3 regions of the Alteromonas nitratireducens genome follow, and region 2 is predicted to be linked to each of the others. Evidence: predicted binding sites of a transcription regulator. Region 2 holds the regulator's gene; each other region holds the start of a gene.
The links. Region 2 encodes sigma-54, which starts transcription at its own class of promoters, with help from an activator protein. Its sites were predicted from a motif close to GTTGGCACGNNNNTNGNNT; they were not measured.
Positions count from the first base shown of each region.

Region 1: the regulator sigma-54 is predicted to act here: its motif matches at 2,321-2,339, upstream of AB1N33_RS06310 (OpgD/OpgG family glucan biosynthesis protein).
Region 3: the regulator sigma-54 is predicted to act here: its motif matches at 1,665-1,683, upstream of flhA (flagellar biosynthesis protein FlhA).

Region 1 is NZ_JBFNPK010000005.1:64,043-68,209, forward strand. It holds gene mdoH (glucans biosynthesis glucosyltransferase MdoH) at 1-639, opposite strand, end outside; gene AB1N33_RS06310 (OpgD/OpgG family glucan biosynthesis protein) at 620-2,260, opposite strand; gene AB1N33_RS06315 (substrate-binding periplasmic protein) at 2,493-3,296, opposite strand; gene AB1N33_RS06320 (GNAT family N-acetyltransferase) at 3,420-3,866, opposite strand; gene AB1N33_RS06325 (response regulator) at 3,907-4,167, opposite strand, start outside.
Region 2 is NZ_JBFNPK010000015.1:37,376-41,542, reverse strand. It holds gene lptA (lipopolysaccharide transport periplasmic protein LptA) at 1-390, shown strand, start outside; gene lptB (LPS export ABC transporter ATP-binding protein) at 393-1,118, shown strand; gene AB1N33_RS12890 (RNA polymerase factor sigma-54) at 1,190-2,665, shown strand; gene hpf (ribosome hibernation promoting factor) at 2,694-2,981, shown strand; gene ptsN (PTS IIA-like nitrogen regulatory protein PtsN) at 2,994-3,437, shown strand; gene rapZ (RNase adapter RapZ) at 3,465-4,167, shown strand, end outside.
Region 3 is NZ_JBFNPK010000004.1:54,248-58,414, reverse strand. It holds gene flhB (flagellar biosynthesis protein FlhB) at 1-173, shown strand, start outside; gene nhaD (sodium:proton antiporter NhaD) at 217-1,467, opposite strand; gene flhA (flagellar biosynthesis protein FlhA) at 1,738-3,837, shown strand; gene flhF (flagellar biosynthesis GTPase FlhF) at 3,867-4,167, shown strand, end outside.

The DNA of each region.
Region 1 (4,167 bases), on a different contig from region 2:
CAGCACAATCATGGCTTCATAATGACTGCCAAAGCGCTGGCAGAAATCTTTCAGGTTGCCCACTTTACGTTCACTGTTAACCTCACGGCGACGATAAAACAGTTGATCGGCATGGCGGGACAGTCTGCGGGTAAGCCGTTGCCAGGCTTTCAGCTCGGCGTCTGCGAGTGCGACGTCCTGAGTATCGCTGAGCATATAAAAATCGAACTGACGCCCCTCTTCCGTTTCCAGCAGTTCGCGAACGCAGGCCTCAAACCCGACCATAATGCGACGGGTGTCCTCATTGTAGACCGGCATAACCACCGCATAGCGTGCCATCAGCTTGTTGCCAGACGCAGGGGCATGTTGTCTTGAACGCAGACTCAGCGGATCACGTTCAGTTACTGACAGCACAAAGCCAATCACCGCAGTCCAAAATGCCATCGTAAGCCAGGCAAACAGAATGACACCGGGCACAAGCTGTGCAATCTCCAGTCCGGTCAGGCCATTAGGCGCAAATATTTCATACAGACTCCATCCCGCCAGCCCCGTGCTGGGTAGGACGAGCAGCGCCATAACGATCAGCCGCAGCGCAGGCAGTGTCGCAATAAACGCCAGCGACGCAGCATGCTCACTGGTTTCAGAGACCCTGGTAGACATAATTCCATACCTCACTTAGTTGCTGACCTTCGCTATCGATAAACAGCCGCATATCGACAGCCCCTTCGTTTTCACGTGAAAACAGGAACGTTACCCGCCATGCCTTACCGTCATTGACGGGAAACAATCTGACTTCGCTGATAGTGCCGTTCATCGCATGAACAACAGGACGCGCAGTATCGGGCAGCACGACGCCATCCGCCGGGCGATAGTCAACGACAACGCGCTGCTGCGCAGTCGCAGCGTCCTTGCTGTCACCGGGCAACACGGTGTCGCCAAACCGGGTATGCATGACCCGCGCTTGCTGGTGTGTTGCCGGGGAGTCACCCATGGTTGTCAGGGTGTAGGCAAAGTAGCGGCCCTGCCCCTGCTCAAGCGGCGCCGTCGGGACCCAGTAAGCGACAATGTTGTCATTGGTTTCTGATGTAGTAGGGATTTCCACCAGCTCAAGCCGGCCAGATGTAAAGCCTGCCTCGGGTGTTACCCACAAGCCCGGGCGTTTGTGATAATGCGCTTCCGCGTCCAGATAATGCTGCCATTCGCGGTCACGCTGCAGCATGCCAAAGCCCTGTGGCTTATCATCACTCAGCGAGGTAATTTGCAGTCGGGCGGGATTGGTGAGGGGGCGCCAGATCCACTCACCCTGGCCGGTGTGCATCAGGACTCCGTCACTGTCATGCACTTCCGGCCGGTAATCATGAACCTGCCGTGGCGTATTCTCGCCATACAGAAACATGCTGGTGAAAGGCGCAACGCCCAGTTTTTTCACCGTCTTACGGGCAAACAGCCAGCTTTTTACGCTGACCCTGGTCGGTGCGCCCGGGGTAATGTTAAACGCGTAGGTTCCCGCCACAGACGGACTTTCAACGCGCGCATACACGGTCAGCGTGTCTTCCTGATGATGCCGGTTAAGCCAGAAGCCGGTGAAATAAGGAAACTCCTCACCAGAGGACAGACCCGTATCAATGGCCAGTGCGCGGGCCGACAACCCGTAAACCTGCCCCTGACCAACCAGCCGGAAATAGGACGCGCCTAAAAACACCGCGAACTCGTCTTTATAATCCTGGCGGTTTATCGGGTAGTGCAGACGAAATCCTGCAAAGCCCGGCTGCTTACCCGCCAGTGCAGCCAGCGGCGCCGCACTGTCTTCGTACCGGAACCAGTCGGGCTGGAAGGTTATCGCACGTGGCTCACCGGTCGCGGACACATCGAACACGGACACCGGTTGGTTGTAGAGAAAGCCGGGGTGAAAAAACTGCGCCTCGAAGGCCGACGATCCGCGCCACAGACTATGCTCGGCATTAAAGCGGATAGCCCGGTACTGCTGATAATCCATATTCCGGACAGATTCATCCATCGCTACCTTGTTTACCTGATAGGCGTGTGCGGCAGACTGGCGTGCCTCTGCGATAAGCTCGTTCAGCAACGGGCTGTCTCCCTGTGGCAATGGCTCGGCGGCATTCACCTCACGCGCACTGCTAAGCACCAGCGTAATCGTAAGTACGGCGATAACGGTAATACCAATAATGGTTAAACCGGATATCAGCCTGTATGCCTGCATAAGCAGGCTTTCAGAAGACGGACGATTCGCTGACGGCTGTTTGGTCTTGCCTTGCTTCATAGAATTCGATTGCTCCGGGTTCGTCGGCTTTTGCATTACAAACCGAAAATAAGAGCAACATCGCAAAGGACGTTCCAACTTTATGAGTCAGCAAGAAATAAAAGATTAGTTATTATAAAACAGTAGGTTATTTAAATTTCGGCGAATTAAGCAGCGCTGCGCCGTGATAAAACAACGCGAGCGCAACGAGAAGAGTGTTGGTTATTTGCAACACTTAGCCGGGCAGGAGAGGTTAATAATTCGCTGTGCCAGTGACACACTGACGGAGCCGGTCTGGTAACGCCTCTGACATCTGCTGGCGGTACCCGGCGTACTGCGCGACCAGTGCATCGACGCTACCATCCTCTTTCATGGTTCGTATCGCCTGCTGCAGCGCATTCGCCAGTTGCGGGCTGGTAAGCTTATTCAGCGCCAGATAATTACCCCGCAACATATCATGATTGATAGCGAGCACCGGTACGACATCTTCCGGGCCAAGATTGACGCTGGCCAGCTGGGAGGCCAGCGTAATTGATGAGCCAATCATCAAATCCAGCTTTCGCAGCGAAAACATCCGGGCATCCTGGTGCTTCTGCGAGTAAGTGAGGTAGTGCACACCTTCGGTCAGCCCCATGTTGTTGAGCACGTTCTGATAAATGTCACCTCGCTGGATCCCAATCGTATACTGTTTCAACGTGATGTCATCAGTCACCTGAATATCATCACGGTCTTTTAGGCGATAAAAACAGGAATAACTGGAGACCAGGGGCCCAACCCACAGAAACGCCGCTTCTCTTTCATCAATGCGGGATGTGGAGAACAGCCCGACATTGGCAGACTTTAACGCTTCCGACATGCCGCGATTCCAGGGCACCAGATTCATATGACAGGTAATGCCTGCCATGTCGCATGCTCTGGTAACAATATCGGCGTTGATACCGCGCACCACGCCGGTATCCAGAAAACTGTAGGGCGGGAAGGTTTCTGTATAGAGGGTTAATTCAGCGAGCGACTCTCTCCCTTTTGCCGGCAGCGTAAGAAGGTACAGTAATACCAGTAAGGTGGATTTTTTTCATCTGGTTACCCAGCGGAGATCACAGTCTTCACGGTAATCTGTTGGCACCGCGGGGTCAATAGCGCATAACGGTACCGGATTTTGTTTTTTGTCTGGTAAGGCAGGCTAAGCCGGCTTCTCAGCAGCAATTACCTGCTCCGGATTCATCACCCAGCACCGGTCGTTGTGGGTAAAGCCCAACGCCGGATAATAGCGGTTGGCGTCAGGGGCAGAGATAAGAATCAGCTTACAGTGGGGACCAAGCTGCTGCTGTGTTAATGCCAGCAGCTTTCGGCCGATACCGCCTTTTTGCTGTGATGATGCAACCGCAAGGTCAGACAAGTAACAGGCGTAATGAAAGTCCGTCACACTGCGGGCAATGCCAACCAGCTCATCACCCTGCCAGGCGCTCACCACAAGGTTACTGTTGGTCAGCATGCTGTCTATGCACGCGCGGTCTTCAACCGGCCGGCGTTCGGCTAACGTTGAGCTGTAAAGCAGTTGTATGAACGTGCTGGTAGCGACAGGGGCGTTTATCCTGAATGTTATGCCATCCGCATGCTTGTCTTCCATCGGCGTCAATTCGCGTTCAGTTTATGCATCTGTCTGGCCTTTATCCCGTAATCGTGCCGATTCGTTCAAACAGCAAATCAAAGTCAACTGGCTTTGGTATGAAGTCACACCCGGCAATTCCCTGAGCAATTTCTTTAAACTCCTCTGTCGAGTGGGCCGAAAGGAAAATAATCGGTAACGTTTGAGCGGACTCCGTCGCTCTGACACGCTTCGCGACCTCCGTACCATCGATATCAGGCAAACCAATGTCTAATAACATCAGCTCGATATCATTACGCTCAGATAACACCGCAAGTGCGGC
Region 2 (4,167 bases):
GTTATCGATGCCGATGAGGTTGAGGTGATTGCGACCGAAGGAGATGGCAGAGAAGTCTTTGTCGCACGCGGCAATCCGGCCAGCTATTCACAAAAAATGGAGGACGGCACGCAGGTCAGAGCGACAGCGAGAGAGATCCGTTACGAGGTGATAAAACGCACGATTTCGCTGGAGGGCAATGCCGAGTTACAGCAGGATACCAGCATGGTTCAGGGCGACAAAATTACCTATGACATGGCCAAAGAGCAGTTGCTGGCCACGGGCAACAGCGATGGCCGCGTGACCACCGTATTCCGTCCCCAGGCGATAAAAAAGCTGACCCGCGATGACAAGAAAGACGGGGAAGATAAAAAAGACGACGACCAGAACCAGCAGAAGGACCAGCAATAATTATGGCAACCCTGACCGCACAAAGTCTGGCGAAATCGTATAAAGCCCGCCAGGTCGTCAGAGATGTGAGCCTGTCGGTGTCGACTGGCCAGATTGTGGGCTTACTGGGTCCGAACGGTGCAGGAAAAACCACAACATTTTACATGATTGTAGGTTTGGTTCCGCTTGATAAAGGCCAAATCCACATTGACGACGAAGTACTCACCCACCTTCCCATGCACGAGCGTGCCCGACTCGGTATAGGCTATTTACCGCAGGAAGCGTCTATTTTCAGAAAGCTGACGGTGCTCGAAAACATTATGGCAATCCTCCAGACCCGCAAGGATTTGGATAAAAACGGACAGGAAGCTGAGGCGGATGCGCTGCTGGATGAGTTCAATATCAATCATATTCGTAACAGCACGGGGATGAGCCTGTCAGGCGGTGAACGTCGCCGGGTAGAAATAGCCAGAGCGCTGGCCGCCAACCCGAAATTTATTTTGCTGGACGAGCCATTTGCGGGTGTTGATCCCATCTCCGTTAATGATATAAAGAAGATCATCCAGCACCTGCGGGACAGGGGTATCGGTATCCTAATCACCGATCACAACGTCAGGGAAACGCTGGATGTCTGTGAGAAAGCCTACATTGTGAGTCACGGAGAGCTAATCGCACAGGGCACCGCCGAAGAGGTACTGAGTAATCAACAGGTCAGGGATGTATACCTTGGCGAACAATTCAGGCTATAGTTAAGTTGTCAGATGTCATCGTGCCACGGCATAACAGAGACACAATCACGAGCATTACTTATAAGACGTAGATGAAACCATCTTTACAATTAAAATTCAGTCAACAGCTCACAATGACACCGCAATTGCAGCAAGCAATCCGTTTGCTGCAGTTGTCTACGCTCGACCTTCAGCAGGAAATTCAGGAAGCGCTGGATGCGAACCCGCTACTTGAGGTTGACGAAGGTCAGGACAATGACCTGCCCGAAAAAAACAATATCGACAATGACGATCATCAGGAGACTGTCTCGGCCAGCAGTGACAGCATAGAAGCCGGAGATGCGTTAGAGAAAAACGACCTGCCTGATGAGCTTCCCATTGACAGTACGTGGGACGAATATTATTCCGCGTCATCTGCCCCTGCCCCTGGCCCCTCAAGTGACGATGACCAGGTTTTTCAGGGTGAAACCACAGAAAACATTCAGGATCATCTGCTCTGGCAGATGCGTCTGACGCCGTTTTCCGACACCGACCGTGCCATTGCCACGGCAATCATAGATTCGATTGACGAATCCGGTTACCTGACGGTGCCACTTGATGACATTCTGGCCAGTGTTAACTCAGATGAAACCGAAGAGCCGGTAGAGATGGACGAGGTCGAGTGTGTGCTTAAACGCATTCAGTTATTCGACCCGATTGGCTCCGGTTCGCGTACCCCGCAGGAATGCCTGCTGGTTCAGCTAAGACAGTTTTCAGAGGATACTCCCTGGCTGGCTGAAGCCCGCATGCTGATTGAAGAATACAGTGATCTGCTTGGCAGCAAGGACTACCGCACGCTGATGCGCAAATCCCGTCTGAAGGAAGATCAGTTACGTGAAGCCATGCGGTTATTACAGACGCTTAACCCACGGCCTGGCAGTGCCCTGGTTACCAAAGATCCGGAGTACGTGATTCCGGATGTGTCGGTGGTGAAGAAAAATGGTCGCTGGATTGTTGAGCTTAACCCCGACAGTCTGCCTAAACTGAGTATTAACCAGCAATATGCGGCCATGAGCCGGAATGCGCGTAACAGCAGCGATTCCCAGTTTATTCGCTCGCACATGCAGGAAGCTAAATGGTTCATTAAGAGCCTGGAGTCACGCAACGAAACGCTGTTGAAAGTGGCTAACTGTATTGTGCAGCAACAAATGGGCTTTTTTGAACATGGTCCGGAAATGATGAAACCAATGGTGCTGAATGATGTCGCAGAAATGGTAGATATGCACGAATCGACCATCTCGCGGGTGACCACGCAAAAATACATGCATACACCGCGGGGTATTTTTGAGCTGAAATACTTTTTCTCCAGTCACGTGGCAACAGAGTCAGGTGGCGAGTGTTCCTCAACCGCGATTCGCGCATTGATCAAAAAACTGGTTGCGGCTGAAAAGCCCAGTAAACCACTTAGTGACAGCAAGATTGCTCAATTGTTGGCCGAGCAGGGAATTATGGTTGCCCGGCGGACAATAGCAAAATACCGGGAATCGCTTGCGATCCCCCCGTCTAACCAACGTAAGAGCCTTATTTAGGGGCTCACAAAGATAAGGAAGACGAAATATGCAAATCAACCTTACCGGTCATCATGTCGAAATCACCGACTCTTTGCGTAATTATGTCGATACTAAGTTCAGCAAGCTGGAGCGCCACTTCGATCATATTTCCAACGTTCACGTCATTCTTAATGTAGAAAAGCTGTCTCAAAAAGCCGAAGCGACGGTTCACCTCAGCGGTGCTGAAGTGTTTGCGTCTTCAGAAGATACCGATATGTATGCAGCTATCGACAGTATGGTTGATAAGCTCGACAGGCAGGTTATTAAACACAAGGAAAAGATGAAGAAGCATTAATTCATTGCGTTTATGGATATTCAAGCCTTAGTCAGCCTGGACCGCACCGAATGTGCGGTCCAGTGCAACAGTAAAAAACGAATTCTTGAGATTATCAGCAACATTGCTGCCAAAAATAATCCCGAGATTGATCAGGCCGCCGTACTGACCAGTCTGCTCTCGCGTGAGCGTATGGGCAGCACCGGGATTGGCAATGGCATCGCCCTGCCCCATGGCAGACTCCCCGGCCTGGAAAAAGTTATCGCCATTGTGGTGACCAGTTCTCCGGCCATCGACTTTGACGCCATTGATAACCAGCCGGTGGATATCTTTTTTACCCTGCTGGTACCTGAAGATCAGACTGAGGGTCACCTGCAGACACTGGCTACGGTAGCCAGTAAACTCAACGACAAAGAAACCGTAAAAGCCATCCGTCGCGCCAGTACCAGTGACGACATTATCACTGCATTGCAGTGAACGGCATCACAACCCAGGGAGCGAATCGTGAAGCTTATTATTATCAGTGGCCGGTCAGGGTCCGGTAAATCCGTCGCACTTCGCGCGCTCGAGGACCTCGGCTACTACTGCGTCGACAACATTCCGGTTAACCTGCTGCCTACGCTGACCCACACCGTCGTCGATGAATACGACCAGGTTGCGGTGAGCATTGACGTTCGTAACCTGCCGAAAGATCCGAACGAGCTGGTAGAGATTCTCGACTACCTGCCCTCCTCCTGGACCATGACCGTGGTGTATATCGATGCCAGTGACGACGTTCTGGTGAAGCGCTTCAGTGAGACCCGCCGTCTCCACCCGTTATCCAAGCAGAACATCTCGCTTGCAGAAGCAATAAAGGCCGAATCGGTGCTGCTGGCGCCGGTTGCCGAGCGCGCAGATTTATATATTGATACAGACAAGCTTTCAGTGCATCAGCTTGCCGAACTGATTCGGGAACGTATTCTGGGTAAGAAGAGTTCACGGCTGGTGCTGGTATTTGAGTCATTCGGGTTTAAATACGGCATTCCCAAAGACGCCGACTACGTGTTTGACGCCCGCTTTCTGCCAAACCCCCACTGGGAACCCGATCTGAAACATCTGACCGGCCTGGATGGACCGGTTGAGCACTTTCTCGCCTCACAGCCAATTGTGACCAAATTTATCTGGCAGATTCAGAACCTGCTGAAAACCTGGCTACCCCATTTGGAGC
Region 3 (4,167 bases), on a different contig from region 2:
GGGCGATCTATTACTCCACCGAAGTCGACCAGGAAATTCCTCAGAAACTATTTATGGCTGTGGCACAGGTACTGGCCTATGTATACCAGCTTAAAGCCTATAGAGCAGGTAAAGGACAACGGCCGAAGCCGCTTAAGAAAGATTTGCCCATACCACCGGAGCTGCGCAGATAACCAATGCCCTGCGCAAATGCAGGGCAGGTTGTATGGCATCGCGTTAATGCGGCATCAGATGCTGCGATACCATTAGCACTGCAGCGTAACCACAACTGTACGCTATCAGTAGCAGCAGCGCATATTTACTGTAACGTCCGAATGACATGCCCTGGATCTTGCTCATCGCAACAATGCCGGCGGCAGAACCGATGATCAGCAGCGAACCGCCCACACCCACGGCATAGGTCAGCGACATCCACTCAGACGTACTCATGCTGATGTTGGCCTTTAGCAGCGCAGCCGTCAGTGGGACGTTATCTATCATCGACGACAGTACACCCATCACATAATTGGCCAGCACGGGTGGGAACAGGTTGTATACGCTCAGTAGCGCATTCAGTGCATGGATATGCTCAAGCATGCCGACCAGAAGCAGTACACCGAGGAAGAAAAGCAGGGTGTCGAACTCGATGTAGCGGATGTAGTCGAGGATGGGATCATTGCGGTCATCATCTCCCATAAACGTGGCAATCAGAAACATCACCGACATACCAGCCAGAAAACTCAGCATCGGCGGAATACCATAAACGATGTTGGCCAGCAGGGTGAGGATGATCGTCGACAGAAACGTAAACGCAATGACATAGTCAACCGGCTGGATATCGTGCCGGGTTTTGAGGATTTTCACCTGTCCCTTGAGTCCGACACTTAACATCAGCGCAAGCACCATCACGCCGGTAAACGACGGCAGCAACAACCAGAGTAACTGAGTAATGGTGACCTTGTCTTCCAGAAATATCATCAGGGTGGTGACATCACCCGTGATCAGGCTGACGCCCCCTGAGTTAACGGCAAACACCACCAGAACCGCAAAACGCATGGTCTGGTTAAACGGCAATGAGAGGCTGAGTACCAGTGCAATGGAGACCAGCGTGGCGGTAATGTTGTCAGCCAGCGATGAAAAACAGAAACTGAATAAGGCGGTAATAAACAGCAGTTTTTTCAGACTGATCTGGCGTGGCATGATGACATTCAGCAAACTTTCTATCAGTCCTTTCCGGTTCAGATAGGCCACAAAGGTCATCGCTGCAACCAGAAACAGCCACAGTGTCGAAATTTCTGTGATGTTTCGCTCCAGCGATTCACTGACGTGGGCCATGGCGGGACCACGGCTGGCATCCATGAAAAGCAGGATCCAGGCGAGCGTACCGAAAAACAGCGTCACTTTCGCTTTGTTGACGTGCAGTACTTCTTCAAAAATAACACCAAGCAGCGCCAGGATGGCGATGCCGACTAACGCGATATCCAGCATGATGAGAGCATCTTAGTGTAGGTGGCGGCATTCTAGCCCCTTAATTACAGGGAATAAATGACCGACGGGGTCATATTGCGGTCATTTTACTGATATTCAATATGAATTGAGGTGATAGCGCTTTGCTATCAGTGGGAGGCCTGCCATACCCGCACTTTTCTGCTTACTTTCGTTCCTTACCTGCACAGTGAAAGCAAACTGGCACGGTGTTTGTAATGTCTCTGTCACAGCAGTAAAAGCGTCAAAAATCTGATAGAGACAAAATAAACCATGCAGCTTTCCGGTGTTCTTCAGCGATTTGATAAAAGTCAGTTTCAGCACGTTACCAACGGCCTCGGTGCGCCCATTGTGCTGCTGGCCATTATGGGAATGGTCATCCTGCCGATGCCGCCATTTCTGCTGGATATCCTGTTTAGTTTTAATATTGCCCTGTCACTGGTCATTATTCTGGTCGCGGTATTTACCCAGCGCCCGATTGATTTTGGCATCTTTCCACTGGTGCTGCTGATTGCCACGGTATTGCGACTGGCGCTGAATGTGGCGTCAACGCGGGTGGTACTGCTTTATGGGCACGAAGGTGGCGATGCGGCCGGGAAAGTCATTGAAGCCTTCGGCGAGGTGGTCATCGGGGGCAATTATGCAGTGGGTATCGTGGTCTTTGCGATCCTGCTTATCATCAATTTTAAAGTGGTTACTGCCGGTGCCGGTCGTATTTCGGAAGTCGGAGCGCGCTTTACCCTGGATGCGATGCCAGGCAAGCAGATGGCCATTGATGCCGACCTTAACGCTGGCTATATCGATCAGGATCAGGCCCGCGCCCGGCGCGAGGAGATCACTGCCGAGGCAGACTTCTACGGCTCAATGGACGGTGCGTCAAAATTCGTCAAAGGGGATGCGATTGCCGGTCTGTTCATCATGCTGATTAATATTATCGGTGGCCTGTTTATCGGTATGATTCAGCATGATCTTGCGTTTGGTGACGCAATTGAGGTCTACACCATTCTTACCATCGGTGATGGTCTGGTTGCTCAGATCCCATCACTGCTGCTGTCGGTAGCCACCGCGATTATCGTTACCCGTGAAAACGAAACCCAGGAAATGGGCAAAGAGATCAATAACCAACTGGGGAATCAGCAGGCACTGTATATTGCGGCGGCTGTTCTGTTTGTGATGGGAATTGTCCCGGGGATGCCTCACCTGGCTTTCCTGAGCTTTTCAGCGATGGCGGCAGGCTATGCCTACTGGCGTGGCGTTCAGCAAAAGCGGGCAGAGGCGCAGCCACCGGTGCCAGCACAGGTGAATAAAGACGAACTTACCCCGCCGGAAATCAAAGAACTGGGCTGGGATGATGTGCAGCATGTAGACACCATTGGGCTTGAAGTGGGTTACCGCTTAATTCCGCTGGTGGATAAGTCACAGGGAGGCGAGTTGCTGACCCGTATTAAAGGGGTTCGTAAGAAACTCTCTCAGGAACTTGGGTTTCTGGTGCCGCCTGTGCATATCCGTGACAACCTCGATCTCGATCCTAACGCCTACGAGATTTCCATGCTCGGGGTCACCATTGGTGATGCGCAAATCAGCCATGACGAAGAACTGGCGATCAATCCGGGCCAGGTGTTTGGCAAGCTGGAAGGTCGTGCTACGAAAGATCCGGCGTTTGGTCTGGATGCGGTGTGGATCAAACCCGGAAAACGTGAACATGCGCAGACGCTCGGGTATACGGTTGTTGATGCTGCGACAGTGGTTGCTACCCACCTTAGCCAGTTGCTGACCAATAATGCCTACCAACTGCTGGGTTATGAGGAAACCCAACAGCTGCTGGACATGCTGGCCAAACACAACCCGAAACTGGTTGAGGGCCTCATTCCCGATATTCTGCCACTGTCTACGGTGGTGAAAGTGCTGCAGACACTCCTGTTTGAAGGGGTGCCTATTCGCGATATGCGCACGATTGTGCAGACCTTGAGTGAATATGGCCCGCGCAGTCAGGATCCTGACGTTCTGGTGTCTGCCGTTCGAATTGCACTTAAGCGTCTGATTGTGCAGGAAATCGCTGCAGGCAACGCCGAGATACCCGTCATAACCTTGGCGCCTGAGTTGGAACAAATGTTGCACCAGTCACTGCAGGCAGGGGGCGAAGACGGCGCCGGTATTGAACCCGGACTGGCTGACAAGCTGCAGAAATCGTTGCAGCAGGCGAGTCAGAATCAGGAGCTGGCCGGTGAACCTGCAGTACTGCTGACGTCAGGTCTGCTGCGTCCGGTACTGTCCCGCTTCCTTAAATATTCTGTCGCTGGATTGCATGTGCTGTCCTATCAGGAAATTCCTGACGACAAACAGATAAAAATAGTCAGTTCTGTGGGTCAATAATCTGACGCCCGGTGTGAGTAGAGGTTGAAATGAAAATCAGACGATTCTTTGGCAAAGATATGCGTGAGGCGCTGAGCCAGGTTAAAGCCGAGCTGGGCTCAGATGCGGTGATCATGTCAAACCGCAAAATGGCCGACGGGATTGAACTGGTCGCTGCGTACGATAAGGAAACTGACGCACCGCTGACACGCAAAAAGCCGCAGGGTGCGGGCAAGCCTACCCCCAGCCTGAGTGAAATCATCGGTGATGACGGACCGGATACCCTGCGCGCGTTGCTTGAGAAGCAGCATGGTCAGCAGCCCCGTCAGTCCGCCGCGCCCGTCAGCCAGT